DNA from 3 places in the Undibacterium sp. RTI2.2 genome. Region 3 is predicted to be linked to each of the others. Evidence: predicted binding sites of a transcription regulator. Region 3 holds the regulator's gene; each other region holds the start of a gene.
The links. Region 3 encodes HrcA, which represses chaperone genes, less so after heat shock. Its sites were predicted from a motif close to TTAGCACTCNNNNNNNNNGAGTGCTAA; they were not measured.
Positions count from the first base shown of each region.

Region 1: the regulator HrcA is predicted to act here: its motif matches at 2,970-2,996, upstream of groES (co-chaperone GroES).
Region 2: the regulator HrcA is predicted to act here: its motif matches at 4,107-4,133, upstream of rpoH (RNA polymerase sigma factor RpoH).

Region 1 covers NZ_JASJXN010000015.1:50,804-59,043, forward strand. Annotated here, with positions in the region: gene QN395_RS10125 (carotenoid biosynthesis protein) at 1-240, opposite strand, end outside; gene groL (chaperonin GroEL) at 793-2,442, opposite strand; gene groES (co-chaperone GroES) at 2,526-2,816, opposite strand; gene QN395_RS10140 (xanthine dehydrogenase family protein molybdopterin-binding subunit) at 3,262-5,526, opposite strand; gene QN395_RS10145 ((2Fe-2S)-binding protein) at 5,541-5,999, opposite strand; gene QN395_RS10150 (DUF1800 domain-containing protein) at 6,473-8,240, shown strand, end outside.
Region 2 covers NZ_JASJXN010000033.1:23,651-31,890, reverse strand. Annotated here, with positions in the region: gene coaD (pantetheine-phosphate adenylyltransferase) at 1-43, opposite strand, end outside; gene rsmD (16S rRNA (guanine(966)-N(2))-methyltransferase RsmD) at 88-756, opposite strand; gene ftsY (signal recognition particle-docking protein FtsY) at 1,202-2,266, shown strand; gene QN395_RS16125 (cell division ATP-binding protein FtsE) at 2,325-3,002, shown strand; gene QN395_RS16120 (cell division protein FtsX) at 3,056-3,970, shown strand; gene rpoH (RNA polymerase sigma factor RpoH) at 4,201-5,097, shown strand; gene QN395_RS16110 (SCO family protein) at 5,202-5,774, opposite strand; gene cyoE (heme o synthase) at 5,780-6,664, opposite strand; gene QN395_RS16100 (COX15/CtaA family protein) at 6,722-7,813, opposite strand; gene QN395_RS16095 (cytochrome C oxidase subunit I) at 7,822-8,240, opposite strand, start outside.
Region 3 covers NZ_JASJXN010000012.1:30,347-38,586, forward strand. Annotated here, with positions in the region: gene leuS (leucine--tRNA ligase) at 1-210, opposite strand, end outside; gene QN395_RS08525 (biopolymer transporter ExbD) at 303-752, opposite strand; gene QN395_RS08530 (MotA/TolQ/ExbB proton channel family protein) at 829-1,497, opposite strand; gene dapB (4-hydroxy-tetrahydrodipicolinate reductase) at 1,658-2,473, opposite strand; gene QN395_RS08540 (outer membrane protein assembly factor BamE) at 2,487-3,092, opposite strand; gene fur (ferric iron uptake transcriptional regulator) at 3,443-3,880, shown strand; gene QN395_RS08550 (response regulator) at 3,935-4,354, opposite strand; gene hrcA (heat-inducible transcriptional repressor HrcA) at 4,394-5,413, opposite strand; gene QN395_RS08560 (metalloregulator ArsR/SmtB family transcription factor) at 5,863-6,234, shown strand; gene QN395_RS08565 (MIP/aquaporin family protein) at 6,231-6,938, shown strand; gene arsC (arsenate reductase (glutaredoxin)) at 7,051-7,488, shown strand; gene arsH (arsenical resistance protein ArsH) at 7,457-8,191, shown strand.

The DNA of each region.
Region 1 (8,240 bases), on a different contig from region 3:
ATGTGATGCCCCCATTTGCTCGGCAAACCAGCCAAAACTTAGGGCAATCGCGACAAACTTGAGTGCTGCTTTGCCACCAAGCAAATGGATGGCATTGGCCCAACATATTGCAAACATGAGAACAGAGCTACAAACAATCGCAATCGTAGTGTCGTTGTGGGTGCGTAAAGCGGTAGCAATTAAAAAACCTGCGAATAGAAAGTAACTAATAGCGGGTAGATGTGCTGACAGTAATTTCATGATGGCTTTATGGTCTTTTAAGTCGGTATTGAAATAATGTCAGGACTTGTAGCAAACTGCTTTTGCGTCACTCGGTTAGCAACTTTGCTTAAGCCCTACATCTGAACACGGATGAGAATGCATTAGAGAAATCTTACGTTGTACAAGTATAAATTTCTCTGTTAAGAATATTGCTCTAAGAACATTATTTATTTTCAACAGATTGACGTTGTATTTACATAGATGGGTTGTTTTGCCTAAATAGTTTTATCCTCTTTCGATTTGCCTGGCACGGTATGGAATATCCTAAAATAAATATACTCCCCATTAATTTATAAAAAATATGCTTATTGTCCAATGATTATATGGACAATTTAAATATACCTACTATGAGTATATTTATTATTAGGTTGCTGTTGTATGGCTTCGTACCATCCTCCAACTCTGTACACAGTTAATCTTACAAAATAAAAAAAGCTCCACAGTTTTCACTGTGAAGCTTTTTTGCTTAGCTTTTGCTTAACTGATGTGGCGTATTGCACGCCACGTTCAGCGATGTTATTCCTTGCGGAATTACATCATGCCGTCCATACCACCCATGCCGCCCATACCGCCCATGCCGCCGCCCATGCCGCCAGATTTGTCATCTGGTAATTCGGCAACCAAAGCATCAGTTGTCAAGATCAGGCCAGCAACAGACGCTGCATTTTGCAAAGCAGAGCGTGTTACTTTTGCTGGATCCAGAATACCCATTTCAATCATGTCGCCATAAGTATCGTTAGCAGCGTTGAAACCGAAGTTACCTGTGCCGTTGATGATGGCGTTGACAACAACGCTTGGCTCGCCACCGGCGTTAGCAACGATTTCACGCAATGGCGCTTCGATCGCTTTCAACACCAGTTTGATACCGGCTTCTTGATCTGGATTGTCACCTTTGATGACGCCAGCAGCTTGACGTGCGCGCAACAGAGCAACACCACCGCCAGGAACAACGCCTTCTTCTACCGCTGCGCGAGTCGCGTGCAGAGCATCTTCAACGCGGGCTTTTTTCTCTTTCATTTCAACTTCAGTTGCAGCGCCAACCTTGATCACAGCAACGCCGCCTGCCAACTTGGCAACGCGTTCTTGCAGTTTTTCACGGTCGTAGTCAGAAGTTGCTTCTTCGATTTGCGCGCGGATTTGTTTTACACGTGCTTCGATACCAACAGCTTGACCAGCACCATCAATCACGGTGGTGTTTTCTTTGCCGATTTCGATACGTTTAGCTTGACCCAGATCAGCCAAAGTCGCTTTTTCTAATGTCAGACCAACTTCTTCGGCAATCACTTGGCCGCCAGTCAGGATAGCAATATCTTCCAACATCGCTTTACGACGATCACCAAAACCTGGCGCTTTAACTGCAGCAGTTTTCAGGATGCCACGGATGTTGTTGACAACCAGAGTGGCCAATGCTTCGCCATCGACGTCTTCTGCGATGATCAGCAATGGACGACCGGATTTAGCGACTTGTTCCAAGATCGGGAGCAGATCGCGGATGTTCGAGATTTTTTTGTCGAACAACAGGATGAACGGATTTTCCAGAATCACGGATTGTTTTTCTGGGTTGTTGATGAAGTACGGTGACAGGTAGCCACGGTCAAACTGCATACCTTCAACGATGTCCAGCTCATTGTCCAAAGATTTGCCATCTTCAACAGTGATCACGCCTTCTTTGCCGACTTTGTCCATTGCTTTTGCAATGATGTCGCCGATGTTTGCATCGGAGTTAGCAGAGATCGAACCAACTTGAGCGATTTCTTTGTTGGTTGTAGTTGGCTTGGACAACACTTTGATTTCAGCAACGATGGCTGTAACCGCTTTGTCGATACCGCGCTTCAGATCAGTTGGGTTGAAACCAGCAGCGACGTATTTGAAACCTTCGCGAACAATCGCTTGTGCCAATACAGTTGCTGTTGTTGTACCGTCACCAGCGTTGTCAGAAGTGCGTGAAGCAACTTCTTTCACGAGCTGCGCGCCCATGTTTTCTAATCTGTCTTTGAGTTCGATTTCTTTAGCGACTGAAACACCATCTTTAGTCACTGTAGGTGCGCCGAAAGAGCGTTCCAGGACAACGTTACGACCTTTAGGGCCCAGTGTTACTTTAACTGCGTTAGCGAGGATGTTAACGCCATTGACGATCTTAGCGCGTGCATCATCGCCGAAAATTACTTGTTTAGCTGCCATGTTAAATCTCCAGAATCTTGAATGGAATATTGTTTTCAGCCTGCATTACATCGTAAATAACAGACTGAATCACAAAAAATGAATTACTTCTGAACGACTGCGAAAACGTCTTCTTCGCGCATTACCAGAACTTCATTGCCGTCAACTTTAACTGCTTGACCAGAATATTTGCCAAACAGGACGCGGTCGCCCACTTTGACTTCTAATGGACGTACTTTGCCGTCGTCGAGTTGTTTGCCGTTACCAACCGCCAAAACTTCACCTTGATCTGGTTTTTCAGCCGCCGCGTCAGGCAATACGATGCCAGATGCTGTTTTTGTTTCTTGATCCAGACGCTTGACGATAATGCGGTCGTGCAGGGGACGAAGGTTCATACAAACTCCTTGTGATTAGCTAAAAATAGCAATGGTTTTACAAAATAATGTAAGACACTGTGCTGCGATGCTCTGCAACGTTGCCGGTGTCTCACGGACAAAGATGATATTTAAATAATAGTTGCTACAAAAATAAGTACAGGCCAGAGATTGTTAGCACTCTCTCCCGACGAGTGCTAATTATATGGGCGGAAGACACCTATTTCAAGGCTGATTGAGGTGAAATATTAAAAATACTTTAATAATCAGATGCTTATCGATGATGAAGTTATGTTGAATTTTCTTTTAATTTTGATTTGGAATCAAAAAGTCATCAAAAATATCCGTTTAGCGCGACTCTACATGGTGCAAAAAGAAAATCGACAACGATGAAAAAAATCGGGATAGCGAATCTATTCGATTACGCTACCCCGATTATATTTATGCTGTGATTACCGCAGGATGATTACGCTAATTTAAACGGCAATTCGCGTAAGCGTTTGCCAGTCGCTTTAGCAATCGCATTTGCAAAAGCCGGCGCCAGCGGAGGCAATCCAGGTTCCCCCATACCGGTCGGCGCATCTGCACTTGGTACGATATGGACGCTGACTTTTGGCATTTCTGTAATTCGTGGTACGACATAATCACCGAAATTACTTTGTTCCACCACGCCATCTTTTAGAGTGATCGCCGCACCCGGCAAGCACATCGATAAACCCATCAATGCACCGCCTTGGACCTGAGCTTCGATACTCTTAGGATTAACGGCAAGATTGCAATGGATGCCTGCTGTGACGCTATGTAGTGTTGGTGTGCCATCTTTAACCGAGGCTTCTACGACATAGGCCACGACCGTCTGGAAGGATTCATGCACGGCAACGCCCCAGGCATGGCCTTTGGCTAAGGTTTTTTTACCATAGCCCGACTGAGCGACGGCTAATTGTAAGGCGGCTTTATGACGCGGATGCTGATCGCCGATCAGGCTTAAACGATAAGCGACCGGATCTTGCTTGGTCATTGTTGCAATCTCGTCGAGCAAGGTCTCCATCACGAAAGCGGTATGAGTAGAGCCGACGCTGCGCCACCACAATACCGGCACATTGACTTTGGGATGATGTACTGACAGACGCATAGGAATTTCGTATGGCTCTTTCATCCCTTCCAGTGCGGTGGAGTCAATCCCGTCTTTGACCATCATGGCTTCAAACGGTGTGCCTGCCAGAATCGATTGTCCTACGACCACATGATCCCAACCGGCGATTTTACCCTTGGCATCAAAACCGATTTGTGCCCGATGCACATGCATAGGCCGGTAGTAACCGCCTTTGACATCATCTTCACGACTCCACAACGTGCGAACCGGCGCGGTCAATCCTGCGGTCTTGGCGGCTTTGGCAACTGTGCATGCTTCCGCCACAAAATCGCTGGTTGGCACGGCGCGGCGACCAAATCCACCACCTGCCATTTGTACATTGACCTTGAGGTTTTGCGGTGGGATTCCCAAGACTTTTGACGCTGCAAGACCGTCTATGCCTGGCATTTGTGTTCCTACCCATAGTTCCGCTTTATCACAATTGATCGCGACGGTGCAATTGAGTGGCTCCATCGGCGTGTGTGCTAAAAATGGGAAGACGAATTCAGCATCGATCTTCATAGGCGCTGCCGCCATACTTGAAATATCGTCGTTAAATTTCAGCTTACCAGTTTGTTTCGACAGCTCTTTGTAGCTCACCAATAATTGCGCACTATCTGCTTTTTCAACAGCTGAGTTATCCCATTGGATTTTGAGCGCGTCACGGGCTTGCTTGGCAGACCAGTAGCCATCGGCAATCACGGCAATACCTTCGCCGCCGCGATCAACCGGGATGCGGATAACGGCCTTCACGCCGCGCATTGCTTTGGCGGCGGTATCGTCAACACTGGCAATTTTGGCGCCGAATACTGGAGGACGGGCAACCACCGCTGTCAACATGCCGGGCAGATGGGTGTCGATCCCGTATTGTTGCGAACCGGTCGACTTCGCTCTGGCATCGAGGCGACCTGTAGGTTTACCGATCAGGCGAAAATTCTTCGGATCTTTGAGCGTCACATTTTCTGGTACAGGCTGGCTCATTGCTGCTTCTGCCAGTTCACCGTAACTTAGCTTTTTACCGCCCGGACCGATCACGATGCCGTTTTGTGTTTTTAAACTGCTGGCATCTACATTCCATTGCTTCGCTGCTGCAGCGACCAGCATGGCGCGTGTCCGCGCGCCTAGTTCGCGGTACTGTGTGTAAGAATTTTTGATCGAACTGGAGCCGCCCGTTAAATGAATCCCAAACACAGGATCAACATAAGCGGGGTTGCTATCGCCATGCACACTCTTGACTTTGCTCCAGTCGGCATCCAGCTCTTCTGCCAGTATCAGCGGTAAACCAGTCTGCACACCTTGTTCAAAATCGAGCCGATTGATGGTGATCGTAGTCGTACCATCTTTATCAATCCGGACAAACGCCGCTGGTTGTTCGATTGCTTTCAGTCCGCTGGCTTTCGCTGCAGCCGGATCTTGGCTGTTTTGTGCGTTGCCGATGAGCGGATAGACGCCGAGAGCAAAACCACTGATCGTGGCAACTTTTAAAAAGCGGCGACGTGGCAGATCAGCGTGTGCGCTGATCGCATTGTTTGCGCCGGACTCTTGCTCGAACATAGCTTGCAATTGTTTTGGTAATTCATTACTGATATCAAAATGCATGATCGTCTCCTGGTTCAGGCAAGGTGGGTGGCTGCATCATGGATTGCAGCGCGGATACGGACATAGGTTCCGCAACGGCAGATATTGCCCGCCATTGCGGCATCAATATCGGCATCGCTCGGTTTTTTATTCGACTTCAGAAGCGCCGTCGCGCTCATGATCTGTCCGCTTTGGCAGTAGCCACACTGCGCTACGTCGTGCTTGACCCAGGCGTCTTGCACTACCTTGCCAACTTTGTCGCCGGACATGGCTTCGATCGTCGTGATCTTTTGTCCTGCCACGGCAGAAATCGGCGTGACGCAAGAACGCGTAGCTTGCCCGTTGATATGCACGGTGCAGGCGCCGCACAAAGCCTGACCGCAGCCAAACTTGGTACCAGTCAGACCCAACGAATCGCGTAAGGCCCACAACACCGGCGTACTGGGATCGGCATCGAGAGTATGTTCTTTGTTATTGATATTGAGAGAGGTCATGGCTTGCTTCTCCATTAGGTTGATATCGGGGGAGTTGTACGGAGGCGACAGATAAAAGGCACGCTGCCAAGTACAAAAGGCTGGCTACGTCGTTGATGAACCGACGCTTATTTTGAGCTAGTTTAGGAATCTTTGCTGATGATATTAAGAAAGTTGATACTACGTGACTTACGGACTTGCCTTCGTGCTGATCTGACCCAAAAACGTTCCTGCTAATTTGTAACAAATGAAGACTTCCGTAAGCAGGCTTGACGAGTTTTATCGCATATTTGTTATTTCTTCTTAACATAATCAAGCAATCACCGATGAGAGTGCATTTGCGCTTGTCTAGCAGTTACTAAAAACGGTGTGACATCTACTTACAAAGTGCGAATAGGCAATTAGGTTCAAGTTATCTATTGTTTCAATGTGTGAAAACAAGATCGAAACTAATAGAACGTTTAGAAAACAGCCCATCGCAACGGAGGCAGTACATGTCAGAGAACACGAGTTTGGCGGATACATCCGCGCCGATCGCATCAAACAACCCTCCTCAGTCAACAGACGATAATAATAAAGCCAGGATAAATTTATCTAGTACGACTCTTGCTAATGGCGTACTTGCAGGATTGTCAGCATTATCAGCCTTATCACTAAGCGCTTGCGGTGGCGGTGGCTCAGATGCTGTCGCAACATCTGCTGGCACGAGTTCTGGGCCCGTCACTCCGCCTGTTACTCCTCCAGTAACGCCGCCGGTCACACCACCCGTCGGCATTACTGCCGCCCAGGCTGCGCGCTTTTTAGTGCAGGCGTCGATGGGTGCGAACAGAGCGCAAATAGCGCAGGTACAGCTACTTGGTTATTCTGGCTGGCTGGATGCACAATTCGCCTTGCCTGCATCGACTGCCCGGTTTGATTGGCTGGTAGCTAAGGGGTTTAATGCCGCTACTTATCAGAACTCAGAAGCGGGTTTTGATTCTGCTGCGTGGTCCAAGCTACTTTCATCTCCCGATACATTACGACAGCGCCTGACCTTTGCTATTTCTGAAATCACGGTAGCGGCGATTGATGGTTTGATCGGAGGTGGCTGGCGCGCCTTTTCGGCGGCTGCCTATCTTGATTTATTAGAAACCAATGTGTTTGGTAATTATCGTACTTTGTTACAGCAAATTTCGACCAGCGCTGCGATGGGACAGTTTCTGACTTTTCGCGGTAACGTTAAATACAATCCGGCCACCGGTGCGCTGCCAGATGAAAACTATGCACGCGAATTAATGCAATTGTTCAGTATTGGTTTGCTAAAGCTAAATCAAGATGGTTCGGTGCAGCAGGTCAACGGCGTCTCGCAAGAAACTTATGTTCTGAGCGATATCACCGGGTTGGCAAGAGTGTTCACAGGCTGGGACTTTAATCTGGATGCGTTGAAAACCACCACGCCAGATTTTTTACGTCGGCCAATGACACAAATACCCGCTCGTCACGAGCTGGGTGAAAAAGATTTTTTGGGCATCACTATCCCGGCAGGTACCAATGGAGTCGATAGTTTGCAAATGGCCTTGGATGGCATTTTCGCACATCCCAATATTGCGCCCTTTATCAGCCGCCAGCTAATACAGCGCTTAGTTACAAGCAACCCAAGTACAGCGTATATACAACGTGTTACGACCGCATTTAGTAATGACGGCACCGGTGTCAAAGGTAATTTAAAAGCAGTCATCAAAGCAATTTTGCTAGATACCGAGGCGCGTAGTGATGGCGGGATTACCGATCCCAACTTTGGAAAATTGCGTGAGCCGATTTTGCGCTTTACCGCCTGGGCCAGAGCATTTAATGCCAGCTCGGCAACCAATGCCTGGCAAATTGGCGACACTACAAATCCCGCCACCGCATTAGGACAAAGTCCTTTGCGCTCGCCATCGGTATTTAATTTTTTTCGCCCCGGTTACGTCCCACCTAACACGGGATTTGACAGCGCATCCTTAGTCGCACCAGAGTTTCAGATCACGAATGAATCAACCGTCATCGGCTATGTCAATTATATGCAGCGTGCGGTCAGTACCGGGATTGGCGATGTAAAAGCCGATTACAGCAGCTTATTACCATTGGCTGACAACGCGCAATCCTTGCTGGACGAATTGAACTTGGTTCTGGTTGCCAGCCAGTTGAGCAGCACGACATATAGCCTGATTCTCAATGCGATTAATGGCATGCCAAGCGGTAGCGACGCGGTGCGGTATAACCGGATTTATGCAGCGCTGACGA
Region 2 (8,240 bases), on a different contig from region 3:
GCGTGAGCGGATCAAAGGTTCCTGGATATACGGCTGTGACCATCTTTACTCCCTGATTTTGTGTCTATGCACCAATTTGAGAAGGCATTATGCCTGAATTTCGGGCATGTCATGTGTCAAGATGTTGCGTTGCAGTATGTGGAAATACACACTCCCTGCCTGATCTGCACGAATCAGTTTCCAATCAATCAACCATTCTGGATACGCCGGATCGGCAGGATCTTCTGGCAAGGCCGCTTCTGCTTCGACATATAACAAGCCGCCAGCCGCCAACAACTTAGCGCACAGCGGCACGATCTTGGTTAAAAATCCTTGCGCAAAAGGCGGGTCGAGAAAAATCAAATCAAATTGTTGCTGGCGCGCTACCAGCGACTGCACCACCGTCAAGGCATCGCCACGAACTAAGGCAATTTGCTGCGCGCCCAGCTTTTGCTGGACTTGCTCTAGCTGCTTAAAAGCGGGCGTGTGGTATTCCACCATCGTGACCGCTACTGCACCGCGACTGGCGGCTTCAAAACCCAGCGCGCCGCTGCCAGCAAACAAATCAAGACAGCGCACGGTTGGCCATCTGCCGTCTAGCAAATGTCCCAGCCAATTGAAAATAGTTTCTCTGACACGATCAGGAGTCGGGCGCAAACCTTCGGCATCAATCACGGGTAACAAAGTCCGCTTCCACTGGCCGCCAATAATACGTACCTGATGCGGAACGCGCTTGGGACCAGCGGGCGTGGTCGGTTTTTTAGGTTTAGCTTTCATGCACGAGAGTCAGGTTGCGCAGCTTTAAGCTGCTTGAAAAAGAAATCAATTTTATTCATGAATTACAAAACCTACACAAAAATGCTAAATATAAAAATACTAGGAAAATCAATATACTCCCCATTTTTTTATGAGAAATAGCTCTATTGTCCAGTAATTATATGGACAACTTAAATATACTAGCGATGAGTATTTATTCTACTAATGAAATGCAAGCCATATGACGCACCGCGAAGAGCGTTACGACACCAAAAAACTAAGCTTATTTAGCGCTAAGGCTTAACTAAATAAGACAAGCTAAGCACAACTCGCACAAAATTGCCCAAGACCAGCTAATCGACAACAAATTAGCGCCGCACAACACAAGGCTCGTCAATCTGGCAATAGGGCTCTGTTAGAATGGCTGCATTCTAACCTGTTCGTCTTCTGCCCTATTAAAACCTCGATGTTTAGCTTTTTCAAGAAAAAACCCAAAGAAGAACCTGCTTCGCTGCCAACCACAGTAGCGCTACCCAGCGCGGAAGCAGCCTCATCAATCGCGTCATCAATCGCGTCATCAACTGTGCCAGAATCTTTGGCCAGCAGCGATCAAGCCACAGAAGCTGTCGCTGAAAAACGCTCCTGGATCAGCCGTTTAAAAGCAGGACTGTCGAAAACATCGTCCAACCTGACCACACTATTTGTTGGCGCAAAGATCGACGATGACTTATATGAAGAGTTAGAAACCGCACTACTGACCTCCGACGCCGGCGTAGAAGCAACGCAATTTTTGTTGGATGGTTTGAAGAAAAAGGTCAAGGAAGAAAAATTAACCGAGGCCGAGCAAGTCAGACTCGCCCTCAAGACCTTGCTTTTAGACTTGCTGACACCACTGCAAAAACCTTTAGAGCTAGGTCGTCATCAACCCTTGGTGATGATGATTAGCGGCGTCAACGGCGCGGGTAAAACGACTACGATCGGCAAACTGGCAAAACATCTGCAGAAAAATCAACAGTCCGTATTACTCGCAGCGGGTGACACCTTCCGTGCAGCGGCACGTGAGCAACTGACGATTTGGGGCGAACGCAACAACGTCACTGTGATTTCGCAAGAATCTGGCGACCCGGCGGCCGTCGCCTTCGATGCAGTCGCATCCGCCCGTGCCAAAGGGATAGACGTTGTGATGGTGGATACAGCAGGTCGTTTGCCGACCCAGTTGCACTTGATGGAAGAGCTGAAAAAAATCAAGCGCGTCATCGGCAAAGGCATGGATGGCGCACCGCAAGAAGTCTTATTGATCATTGACGGCAATACCGGGCAAAATGCCTTAACTCAGGTAAAAGCATTTGATGATGCACTCACACTGACAGGCTTAGTGATTACCAAGCTCGATGGTACCGCCAAAGGTGGCGTATTAGCAGCGATTGCCAAAACCCGTCCGGTACCGGTTTATTTCATCGGCGTGGGCGAACAGATTGAAGACTTGCAACCGTTTAATGCTCAGGAATTTGTGGATGCTCTGCTCAATTAATTTCACCAATTTGCATTGATTTGCATTGATTTATTTAGCCAGATCAAGGATGTTGCCGATGATAGAGTTTCAGCAAGTTTCTAAAGAATATTCACGCGACGCCGTCGCTTTGCGCAATATATCGCTCACCATCAAACCCGGTGAATTGATTTTTTTGGCTGGCCCTTCAGGCGCTGGCAAATCAACTTTATTAAAAATGATTGCGGGTATTGAGCGCCCTAGCAGCGGCACCGTTAGCGTGAATGGACAAGACATTGGCAAGTTAAAGTCAGGCAGCATTCCTTATCTACGCCGCAAACTGGGTCTGATTTTGCAGGACAAAGGCTTGCTGTTAGACCGTAGCGTGCTGGCAAATGTCATGTTGCCGCTGATCGTCGTCAGCGCTTCTGCCAGCGAGGCAGAAACCCGTGCCCGCACTGCGCTAGAAAAAGTAGGCTTGGCGGATAAAGCGGATGCTATGCCCCTGGCCTTGTCAGGCGGCGAGCAACAACGGGTTGCTATCGCCCGTGCGATTGTCAATCGCCCGCAAATCATTCTGGCAGATGAACCTACCGCTTTTCTGGACAGAGAGAATGCAAACAAAGTCATCAACGCGCTCAAAGCCTTCCAGAGTGCCGGCGTGACTTGTATTATCTCTAGCCATGATGAACAGTTTTTAGATCAGGCCAGCCGCGTGATTTATTTAAATCATGGGCAACTGTGCGACTCCTGGCAATCATCCTATATGGCGGCATAAATTGATCCAATCTCAAGAAACACCTCAAGTCTGAAGCAACAGGAAAAAATTATATGACCGTCTGGTTTCGTCAGCATTTGTTTGGCTTAAAAAGTGCGTTGGCTCATCTACGCGCCAGCCCTGGCAATTTCTTATTTAACGTTCTAGTGGTCGCGATTGCCTTGGCGTTGCCGATTGCCGGATTAACGCTGATCGAAAATATTCGCCCGATTTCAACCCAGCTCTCGATTGAGCCAGAGATCAGTGTATTTTTGACACCAGACACACCACGCGCCGACGCGATAGCATTAGCTTTGCCAATCAAAAAACTACTGAAAGATGCCAATGTCAGTGCCAAACTCACTTTTGTGACCAAGGACAAAGCATTAGCGGCAATGGAAGAAACCTCCAGCCTGGCAGAGGTCTTATCGACTCTGGGCGGAAATCCTCTACCAGACGCCTATGTGTTATCACTATCCAACTCAGATGCCAACCGGGTAGAGTTTCTGACAGTGCAGTTAAAAAGTCTGCCAGGAGTTGATGTGGTTCAAGTTGATTCAGCTTGGGTAAAACGGCTGGCAGCTTTAGTGCAAGTTTTACAATTATCCTTACTATTTTTGGCGGTTACATTGAGCGTGGTGGTGATCGTGGTGATTTTTAACGCTACGCGTCTGCAAGTGATCTCCCATCAGGCTGAAATTGCAATAGCCCGTCTGCTTGGCGCGACCAATAGCTTTATTCACCGGCCCTATTACTACACAGGCGCGCTACTGGGATTGCTCGCTGGCTGCGCCGCATTGGCACTGATTGCGGTGTCTCTGCGTCCGCTGAATCAGGCAATTGCAGAATTCGCCAAACTCTATGCATCGGAATTCCACCTGGTGCCGCTAGGATTGTTGGCTAGCCTCGCCTTGTTAGCGACTAGTGTGGTGCTCGGGCTATTTGGTGCTTTTCTATCGGTACGCCGACAACTCGCACGCGCTAGCTAAACCTTAATTCAACAAGACTTAAGCAAAACTGCTGCAACTTTTCTAAGTTTCCCTGCTCTAAATTAATATAGCTATTTCGTACAAGCAATCAAAACTCAATAGCGATCAATTAGCTTAAGCATATAAATTTGGAGTATTAGCACTCAATCCAAGAGAGTGCTAATATAAGGGCTTGAAATGTCTGATTTAGCCCAAAAGTCACGCTAAATAGACGGCAATAAGGAGGAAGAATGAATCAATCATCGACATCTGTGATGCCAACTTCGGATAGCACAGCGCTTGCACTCGGTTTTACTGGCACGCTGGGCAATATCGACGCCTATATCTCGGCAGTCAACCGTCTGCCTATGCTGACGCATGAGCAAGAAATTGATCTCGCCAAACGTCTCACACAAAATAATGACCTGAGTGCTGCCCAGCAACTGGTTATGTCGCACTTGCGTCTGGTAGTGTCCATCGCTCGCGGCTACTTAGGTTATGGTTTACCACATGCAGACTTAATCCAGGAAGGCAATATCGGCTTGATGAAAGCCGTTAAACGCTTCGATCCAGATCAAGGTGTCCGTCTGGTGTCGTACGCGATGCATTGGATCAAGGCAGAAATGCATGAATACATCCTGAAAAACTGGCGCTTAGTCAAAGTAGCGACGACTAAAGCACAGCGCAAACTGTTTTTTAATCTGCGCAGCCATAAAGAGGGTTTGGATTCGATGTCGCCAAAACAGGTAGACGCTCTGGCAAAAATTCTGGACGTGAAGCGTGAAGAAGTCATCGAGATGGAAATGCGCCTGTCAGGTCGCGACATTGCTTTAGATGCGCCAACCGATGACGAAGATGATAAATTTGCGCCTATCGCCTACCTGAAAACAGAATCTGAAGAGCCGACTCGTGTACTAGAGTCACGTCAGCGGGATCGTCTGCAAAGCGAAGGCTTGGAAACAGCATTATCCAAACTAGATGCACGTTCACGCCATATCGTTGAATCTCGTTGGTTAAAAAACGATGACGGCTCAGGCGCAACTTTGCATGAATTGGCTAGCGAATACGGCGTATCAGCAGAACGTATTCGCCAGATTGAAAGTGCAGCATTGAAGAAAATGAAAGGCGCTTTAGCGAGCTTTGCTTAACTAGCTAACGGCACAGAAGGCATAGAAAAAAAGGCGCTCAGTTCTGAACTGAGCGCCTTTTTTATTAACAGGACTTACGCAGCTAGGGCAGTTTTGCGTAAGTCCTATTGAAGTAATATTTTCAAATCATGAACAATAGCATCGGTGCTTTGCCCGTTACGTACAAATAAACGAATCCGTCCCTCAGGGTCAAACACATACGTACCAGCAGTGTGATCCATGGTGTAAGAACTTGGCGTCGAACCTGGTGCTTTTTGATAGAACACTTTAAATTCTTTTGCTACTTTGGCAGTCGCAGCAGCATCGCCATACAAACCTAAAAACCGGGAATCAAAGTTAGGAACATAAGCGGCAAGCAAGGCTTGCGTGTCACGTTCAGGGTCGATAGTAACAAACAAGACCTGAACCTTATCGGACGAACTTCCAAGCTGCTTCATGACCGTAGCCATCTCTGCCATTGTCGTAGGACAAACATCGGGGCACTGGGTATAACCAAAAAATATTGCTACTGCTTTACCTTTAAAGTCGGCCAAGGTGCGGGCTTTGCCATTGTGATCTGTTAGCGCAAAATCTTTGGCGTAGTCTAATCCCGTCAGATCAGTGTTCATAAATTGGGGTGCTGGTTTATCGCAAGCAGACAAACACAACACCAATATAATTCCGATTAAACGCAGCATAGTAGTCATAATTTTATGTAGTGATCGACCAATAAGGCTGCAAATAGCAGCGATAAATATACAATCGAAAAGGTAAAAGTTTTACGTGCTAAGGCATCGTCATAGTGACGATAAATACGCCATGCGTACCATAAGAAAATGGCACCCAAAATCACTGCGCTGGCAAGATAGATAAGACCACTCATATGCACCGCGTAAGGCAACATCGTGGTAGCGAATAAAGCAATCGTATAAAGCCAGATATGGAAACGAGTAAATTCTAAACCATGCGTAATCGGCAACATCGGCAAACCTGATTTGGCGTAATCATCGCGACGGTACATCGCCAAAGCCCAGAAATGTGGTGGCGTCCAGACAAAGATAATCAATACCAGCAGCCATGCCTGCATAGGAACATCGTTAGCAATCGCGGCCCAGCCTAGCGCCGGCGGCATCGCACCGGATAATCCGCCAATCACGATGTTTTGTGGCGTGGCTGGCTTCAGAATAATCGTATAAATCACGGCATAACCGACAAAGGTGATGAAGGTGAGCCACATCGTCAGCGGATTTACCAGCGCGTACAAAACCCACATACCAAGACCGCCAATCACGCCAGAAAAAATCAAAATCTGCATCGGCCCGATTTCACCCTGTGCCGATGCGCGGCGAGCGGTACGCGCCATGCGAGAATCTATCTCACGTTCAACCAGACAATTAATGGCGAATGCAGCACCAGCCAACAACCAGATACCGATCGTAGCAGCGACCACCAAGCGCCAGTCAGGCAGATCAGGCGTCGCCAAAAACATACCAATCACCGCACAAAAAACGGCCAATTGCGTCACACGAGGCTTGGTCAAAGCCCAGTACTGGGCGTATCGGTTAGAGGGAATACTAAGTGACGTCATATTGAACTAAAGAGAGGGGACATACACGATGTCAGGCCGATTTCAGGCACATATAACTTAGACGTTTTTCAAATGCCTGGCGCGGTAGTTTAACATGGTCAGCAATAGCAACAGCAGCGCAGCTCCACCGTTATGCAAAACCGCAATAAAAAGCGGCCAGGAAAAGTAGACTGTAGATACACCACTCAAAAATTGTATGGTAATCACCAGCAATATCTTTTTGCCCAAGGACGACAAGCCCTTGGTTTTACTGGCTTTATATCCAACCCAAGCAACGACCGCAATGACCAGCAGAGCAAAATTCCTATGCACCCAATGTACAGCAACCAGTGCCTGAAACGGTAAATAATCACCTGCCATGGTTTGACCTAATTTGCGCCACAGAGAGAATCCGTGGTTAAAATCCATATCAGGTATTATCTGTCCATTACACGAAGGGTAATCTTGACAGGCTAGTGCAGCGTAGTTAGTACTAACCCATCCTCCCAAAGCAATTTGCATCACAACGAAAATCAATGCAACAGTTGCTGGCAATATGATTGGGCTCATACTTGCATTAATCACGCTGGCATTGCTCTCCCTCGATACAGCTTGCAAGGCATGACTTTGTTGTGCATGCAAGTATGCCAGCATAGCGAGCAAGCCCATTGCCAACAACAAATGTGTGGTCACGATAATGGGCTGCAATTTAAGTGTCACCGTCCAGGCGCCAAACGCACCTTGCACGCAAACCAGCAGTAATAAAACCGTAGGCAAAAAGACCGAGTTTTTTGTACTTTTACGATGCCACCAGGCGATAATCATCTGAGCCAAAATCAGGACACCCACACTCATCGCAAGGTAGCGATGAATCATCTCGATCCAGGCTTTAGTGACCGTTACAGGGCCATGCGGCATTGCCGTTTGGGCAGCCTGAATTGCACTATGCGACTGAAATGGGTTAGCCTCGCCATAACAACCCGGCCAATCAGGACAACCCAAGCCAGAATCAGTGAGTCTGGTAAACGCCCCAAACATAATCAGATCAAAAGTCAGAAATAAAGTAACAGCAATTAACTTGCGATATTTATTTTGATCGGCTGACACCCAAACCAGACTTAATGGCAAAACCGCTATGAGTAAGCCAGTGATGAGTAATTGTATCCACATAATCTGATCTAACCGATGGCAGAAGCGCGCAATAATTTACTGATGTCTTTTTTTATCTTATTGGGATCAGCATCTTTAGGAAAGCGCATCATCAGATTACCCAGAGGGTCAATCATATAAATATGATCGCTAATTTGTGTATTTGCATCGACAGGCAGCCATTTTTTTAACTTGTCTGCAGATACTTTCAGCATGTGCGTTCCATCATATTCGCGGATCAACACAGTATCAATCGGTTGATCATCCGTAATCAACCAAACTCTTTCCATCCTATCCATTTCTTTGCCTTGCGCCAGACGCAGCTGACGCATGTCGTACATCTTTTTTTGGCATGCAGTAGCACAAGAGCCACTATCAATTTGCAGCATTAACCACTTACCTTTGTAAGCACTCAATTCCTTTGATTCACCGCCCAGCAAGACGCTAT
Region 3 (8,240 bases):
CGCCAGCATGTCGTTGATCGTGTAATTGCGCACGTGCCCCATGTGCAATTTACCTGATGGATAAGGCAGCATAGAACAAGCGTAGTACTTCCCTTTTGGGAAGCGTGGATCGTTCTCCACCGCTTTGTAAGCGTCTATTTTTTTCCAATGGGATTGCGCAGATTGCTCAATGTCGGCTGGTTTATAAACTAAGCTGTATTTTTCTTGCATGGCGGGCTATATTTTCTAAATGCGAGGGGATCTTTTGAACCTTTGATTATAACTGGTTCAGGTGGCATCCTGATTAAGGATAACGCTGTAGATTACTTTTGATCGAGTGGTTGGCCTGGCTGCTCAGTCACAAAACCAATTTTACCCAAACCTTGTTCTTGGGCTGCCGCCATCACTTGGGCAATGATCTCGTAGCGAGTTGCTTTATCGGCACGCAATTGCAATTCTGGCTGCGGTAATTTTTGTGCTGCTTTTGCTAATTTTACGTTTAAATCTTTAAAAGTAATGACCTGTTTATCCCAATATAAAACGCCTTTAGAGTCAAATGAGATGGTGATGTTGTTTGGCAATTGGGGGGCCGTATTTGATTTTGCAATAGGTAATTCAAGCTTGATAGCTTGTGTCATCAAAGGGGCGGTAATGATAAAAATTACCAGCAATACCAACATGACATCCACCATCGGTGTGACGTTGATATCGGCCATAGCAGCCGGTGTTTTTGCTGCCGAGTCACTTGCCTGATTGAATTTACCGAAGGCCATAATGCGTTGAGATTTTTATTTACTACGTTGGCAAGCTTGTGGTTAGTTTATTGCTGACGTTAGCCGAGTTACGCTCTTATCCGCGCGGACTAAGGTGTGCATGCAGATCATGCGCAAAAGCATCTAGCTCTGCCATGGTAATACGGTTCATACGGTTAAAAGCGTTATAGGCCAATACCGCAGGAATCGCCACCATCAAACCTAATGCCGTCATGATTAATGCCTCGCCGACCGGACCAGCTACTTGCGCGATCTGCACGGCACCATTATTTGCAATCGTCGTCAGCGCATGAAAAATACCCCACACCGTGCCGAGCAAACCGACAAAAGGTGCAGTCGCTCCGATGGAGGCCAAAATACTTAAGCCAGATTCCAGTTTGACCGTAACACGGTTTAATTCTTGCCGCAAAACCCGGGTAAGAATGTCGCTTGTAGCAGAATTAGTATTAAGTCCTGCGCTAGCGCGTGCTGGTTCTGTAGAGAGTTTTAGGTCCGCAGCCGCCATACTTCTTCTCGCCAGAGAAGCATAAATGTCTTCGCTATCAGCATGACTGATCAGGCTAAGCGCATCATTGATATTTGGCGCTTTCCAAAAAGACTCAACAACTGGCGCGGTTTTGCGAACGCGCCAAAACGACCAGGTTTTATAAAAAATAATGAACCAGCTGACGAGGGACATCGCCATCAAAAAATAAGCTACTGCGTGGCTTATTTCATCAACTTGGGACCAGTAATCAAAAATCATAGGACTCGTTAAAAAGATCGTCGGTTAATAAATTAAATAGTCTCTGTGTTTCCAAAATAGAACTTACGCAAAATTGTCCCGGAAACGCATCGCGACGAAGACAGTACTTTAATACGGCTAGTCGCTGCAACGCGGCTGGCGCGGTTTTGCGTAACTCCTACTAAGCTACTGAATTCAAACCCAGCACATCAAACATATCGTACAAACCAGTTTTCTTATCCGCCAAAAACCGTGCTGCGCGCAAACTGCCGTGGGCATAATTAATCCTGCTAGACGATTTATGGCTGATTTCTACCCGCTCACCAATCCCTGCGAACATCACTGTATGGTCGCCGACAATATCGCCGCCACGAATGGTGGCAAAGCCGATCGAAGAAGGGTCACGTTCGCCGGTGACACCTTCTCGTGCGAACACGCCGACTTCGTTCAAATCACGACCTAGTGTACTTGCGATGACTTCGCCCATTTTTAATGCGGTACCGGAGGGCGCATCAACTTTATGACGGTGGTGCGCTTCGATAATTTCTATATCGTAGCCCTGCGCAAAATTCTTGGCTGCCATTTCTAACAACTTCAACGTCACATTCACGCCGACACTCATGTTCGGCGCAAATACAATCGCCGTTTTTTGCGCTGCAGCGGCAATCGCTGCTTTACCTTCATCATCAAAACCCGTCGTACCAATAACCATTTTAATGCCATGTTCCGCGCAGTAAGCCAGATGCGTTAAGGTGCCTTCAGTACGGGTAAAGTCGATCAGACAATCAGCATCTGCCAAAGCCGTCGACAAATCAGACTCAATTAAAACGCCAACTGGCTTGCCTAAACTGGCACCGGCATCAGCCCCCAAAGCAGGCGATCCAGGCAAATCCAGTGCGCCGACCAGTGCAACATCATCTGCCGCAGTGATGGTCTCGATCAACATTTTACCCATGCGACCAGATGCACCGGTCACGGCGATTTTTAATACTGTCATCGGAATACCTTGATTATTTTTTCTTATCTTTATCCGTCGTCAGGATAGAAGATTCAGCTCTCACACCAATTGCAGAAGTCGTAATATTGGCTAAGTAGTCTTTTTCGTTGGGCAAATTACCACCCTCAAAACGTTGCACAGTATTGTTCTTAAAAAATACCGCCACGCGGCTGGTGAGTAATTCGCCGTTCGGCTTTAATAAACGGAACGGGTAGTCCCAGCGGTCTTCGTGGAACATATCGGTCAATAATGCCGTACCCAGCAAAAACCGGACTTGCTCACGGGTCATGCCTTCTTTAAGTTGCGATACCATTTCTTGCGAGACAAAGTTACCTTGCTGAATCGTAATCCGGTAAGGCGAGATGTAACCTAAAAATTTGGATACGCCTGTTGGCGTCGTTTTTTGTGCGCCATCAGCAGAATTGAGTTTGGCGCCGTCTTTGTTACCAGCATCCGTCACTGCGGAGTCAGTGGAACTAGGGAGCTTGGTCACTGGCGGTGTATCCACCATAGGATTGAGCATAGCGCAGCCAGAGACACCAACTACACCAAACGCCAAAGCGAGAGCAGTCAAACCTTGCGCGGTACCTCGGGATACTTCAGAAAACAACAATCGCATAAATAACCTCAATGTGATGTGCAACGGTGTACAGTTTGCAAAAAATAATTAATTCAAACAGCTTATATCAATCTTACTTACTAATTTATTACGTTTAACTTTGGCGTTACTTGGGTAGTAACTTAGGTGGCAACTTAAGTGAGAGCCTACACAAAGAACACAAATACAGCGCGAAAGAATCTTAGAATAAAGCAGCATAATGAAATCACTCACTGATGCAAGCTTGATATACGTCGATTAAAACCCCAAAAAACCACCCTGAAATTACGCCGGGATTATGCTGAGATTCGCTTTGAGTTAAGCTCTAAACCCGATATCATAAAGCAGATACACTCTTTTTGACCGAAAACATGACGAATACCACTCCCAATCTCAAATCCAGCGGCCTGAAAGCGACTTTGCCAAGGCTGAAAATTTTAGAAATTTTCCAAAGTAGCCCAGTTCGCCATCTGACAGCGGAAGATGTTTATAAAATTCTGCTGAATGAAAATATGGATGTCGGTTTAGCGACGGTATATCGGGTTTTAACCCAGTTCGAACAAGCCGGATTGTTAAATCGTAATCATTTTGAAACCGGCAAAGCCATCTTTGAACTAAACGAAGGTTCGCATCACGACCATTTGGTCTGTTTGGACTGCGGTTTGGTAGAAGAGTTCTATGACGAGCAAATTGAGAAGCAACAACATGCCGTTGCACTGGAGCGTGGCTTTACTATTGCTGAACATTCGCTAGCGATGTATGGTCATTGCACCAAACAAAATTGCGAACACAGAAATCGCAAATCATAAAAAATGAGAACACAAGTATCAGCTTCTACTGATATTTACTGATCAAATTCGTACTCAAACGTCGCTACTGGTATTTTCGCTGCTAGCATTTTGCTTACGAATTTTTTCTACTACCCCTGCCACTGCATCAATCACTCGCTGTGAATTAAAAGGTTTTACGATATAGCCGTGAATACCGGCTTTAACAGCCTCCGTCACCGTGGCTTGATCTTTATTCGCAGTCACCATCAAAATCATCGCATTTGGCAATGCTTCCTTCATTTTTGGCAATATTTCTAAGCCGCCGATTTTAGGCATAACTACATCCAATAGAATAATTTGCGGATTGAGTTTGATCGCCATTTCCAAACCCGACCCACCATCAGAAGCATCGCCAACGACGTTATAACCCTCGCTGCGCAGTACTACCCGTAAAACCTCACGAGTCATATCATTGTCGTCAACAATTAAAACAGAGATATTTTTGTTGTTCATAACAACCTCATTATTTGGAATTTGGATACTGGATATCGGCTATTGACTTAGCGCATTTGAGAGTAGCTTTGCAGTGATATCAACAATAGGAATAACACGTTCATAAGCCATACGAGTTGGCCCTATCACCCCAAGCGTGCCGACAATTTTACCGTTCACGCCATAAGGCGCAGTGACAATACTCATTTCATCCATCGGTACGAGTTGCGATTCGCCTCCGATAAAAATTTGTACCCCGGTCGCTTTACTAGACACGTCCAGCAATTGCATCAGTCCGGTTTTTTGCTCGAACATATCAAATAACTTACGCAAAGAAGTCATATTATTCGACAAGTCCTGCACATTGAGCAAATTGCGCTCGCCCGAAATCACCACCTCGTCCGACTGATCTGACATCGCATCACTGCCCGCTTCGACCGCCGCTTGCATCAGGCGCGTCATATCGTTTTGCAATTGGCGTAATTCAGTGTTGATACGTAAGCGAGCGTCTTCAAAACTCAATCCACCAAAATTTTGATTCAGATAATTCGCGGCCTGCACCAATTGCGAGGAGTTGTAATCAACATCGGTCAGCAGCAAGCGGTTATGCACTTCGCCATTGGGCGCGACCACGACCAGCAAAATCCGCTTTTCAGATAAGCGTAAAAACTCGACTTGCTGGAATGTTGATTCATGCCGCGGGGTCATGACTACACCTGCAAATTGCGATAGCGACGACAACACCTGAGCCGCGTTAGAAATAATTTTTTGTGGGGAATTAGAAAACACGCTCGCTTGCATACGCGACTCCAGCGCAGTGCCATCAAATTCCTGCACGGTCAGTAGTTTGTCCACAAACACGCGGTACCCGCGCGGGGTCGGAATCCGTCCCGCCGACGTATGCGGGCTGGCGACAAAGCCCATTTCTTCCAGATCTGCCATCACATTACGAATGGTGGCAGGAGACAACTCCAATCCAGAAATTTTTGAGAGCGCCCGCGAACCCACCGGCTGACCATCAGCGATGTAGCGTTCTACCAGAGCTTTAAGTAATGTTTGTGCGCGAATATCGAGTTGCATGTTTGTATTCTATGCGAGCGTTGTAATCAATGACATAGAAATATAAACCCATATTCGCTTGCAATGAAGCAAGACGCTTATTATTTGGTGCTTTTAATGCAATTCTCAAATTTTCCCTCGCTGCATCTTCATAATATCTGTTTACTTTGATATTTCAATTAATATAGAATTATCGAAATTAAATAGAAAATTAAACCCAGATTTTCCATTGGAACAGCGACAAGTGTGTCTTTGGCGGACTGACTGGCTAGACGCGACGACGACGCAAGCTGCATCTTGCCAGGAGGGGCAACAACGCCAGGCAGTTCGCCAAAGGTGCAATTGTCGCTGTAGCGCTCCCACTCAAATCGCGGTGGTGTTATCCCTCTGAAGACTACACGCCGTCTGCGTTTTTTGCGAAGTGGTAGCGGTCTAATGGAAAATCTGGGTTAAAACAAGGGGAATTAAATATGGAAACGAAACAAGCTGTTAGCGCCCTCGCCGCGATTGCCCAAGATTCCCGCCTGGCGATCTTCCGCTTGCTAGTCCAAAGTGGCCCCAGCGGCGTCATCGCCAGCAAAATCAGCGAACTCCTTGGCATTGCGCCATCGTCTTTATCCTTTCATCTAAAAGAGCTGATGCATGCCGGTTTGATCACGGTGCAACAAGATGGGCGATTTATGATTTACGCCGCCAATTTTACGGTGATGAATGATCTGATCAGCTTTTTGACGGAAAACTGCTGTGGCGGAAATCCTTGCTCTCCAAATGCGACCTGCGCACCGATGGATCAGCAAGTCACCGAGCGAGAGAATAATCGCGGCAGTACTGCAAACCTATGACCCAAATCTCCGCTAATAATCGGATCAAAGCGAACTTATCCCGACGTCTGGTCGCCGAAGGTCTGGGTACGGCGTTTTTGCTCGCGATTGTGATCGGCTCTGGCATCATGGCCGAACGCTTGTCCGCTGGTAATGTTGCAATCGCTCTGCTGGCGAATGCGATAGCGACCGGGGCTGGTTTAGTTGCCTTGATTTTGATGTTTGGCGCGGTATCGGGTGCGCATTTTAATCCGGTAGTCAGCCTATCCGAAGCATGGCAAAAAAATTTGCCCTCATCAGAATTGTTAGCTTATATCGCCGTTCAAATTGTGGGGGCATTTGCGGGTGTGGCAGCTGCACATTACATGTTTGATGATCCATTATTTTTTGCATCAACACATGTACGAACTGGCGCTGGCCAGTGGTGGAGTGAGTTTGTTGCGACCTTTGGTTTGATTGCCACCATCATCGGCTGCTCGCGCAGCAAGCCTAATACAACGCCATTTGCCGTTGCCGCTTACATCACAGCAGCGTATTGGTTCACCTCCTCGACCTCGTTTGCCAATCCGGCAGTGACCCTGGCGCGTGCCGCGAGCAATACCTTTGCAGGAATCAGACCGGCAGATACGCCGGGCTTTATCGCTGCTCAGTTGCTGGGGGCGGCCGCTGCAACGCTGCTATTTTGCTGGCTTTATCCAGCACCGCTGTCAGAAGTAAAAGCATAGCAAGCAAGCTTGCGCCCAACGATTTTGCTTAAATCATTCCGGCTACTCGCAATATTTTTTAAGCTAACTATTACTTAATTACTTAATCACTTAATTACCTAGGCGGACTTCCATGACGATCACGATTTATCACAATCCCAAATGCGGCACCTCGCGCAATACGCTGGCCTTAATACGCAATACCGGCATCGAGCCAGAAGTCATTGAATACCTGATCACGCCGCCAAGTCACGATAAATTGCTGGAGTTAATTGCGGCCATGGGCATCCCGGTACGTGACTTGCTACGACAAAAAGGGACGCCGTACGAAGAGCTCAAATTGGACGACAGCAAATGGACTGACGATGAGCTAATCAACTTTATGTTGACCCATCCCATCCTGATCAACCGCCCGATTGTCGTCACGCCAATGGGAGCTAAGCTATGCAGACCGTCCGAACTGGTGTTAGATATTTTACCGTCACCGCAACTGGGTGAATTCGTCAAAGAAGATGGCGAAAAAGTGATCGAATTGATTGATAACGAGGCTCGCCGTGTCCAAGCTAAATGATCTGCCTAATCTGGATCAGGACTTATTTACAGTACCTGACAATACACAGTTAAGACCCGCAGCGCCTGCCACACATGCGCCGCGTTTTTTACTGTTGTATGGTTCGCTACGCGAGCGCTCGTATAGCAAATTACTAACGCTGGAGGCGGCTCGTTTGTTAGAAGCGATGGGTGGTGAGGTACGCGTATTCGATCCACAAGGCTTGCCTTTACCGGACGGCGCGCCAGAGGATCATCCCAAGGTCAAAGAGTTACGTGATTTATCTTTGTGGGCGGAAGGCATGGTCTGGTGCTCGCCAGAACGCCATGGCGCGATGACCGGGATTATGAAAGCGCAGATAGACTGGATTCCTCTGTCAATCGGCGCTGTGCGTCCGACACAGGGTAAAACGCTGGCAGTCATGGAAGTTTCCGGCGGATCGCAATCGTTCAATGCTGTCAATCAGTTGCGCATTTTGGGTCGCTGGATGCGTATGCTGACGATACCCAATCAATCATCAGTCGCCAAAGCATTTTTAGAATTCGATGATGCGGGACGGATGAAGCCATCAGCGTATTACGACCGTGTGGTGGATGTGATGGAAGAGTTGATGAAGTTCACGCTGCTGACCCGCGATGTCGCACCGTATCTGGTGGATCGATACAGCGAACGTAAAGAGAGTGCCGAGGCTTTGTCTAAACGTGTGAACCAAGGATCGATATAAAGACCGATTAGAAAACGTGACGTCCATCTGAATTAACCGACATACGGCA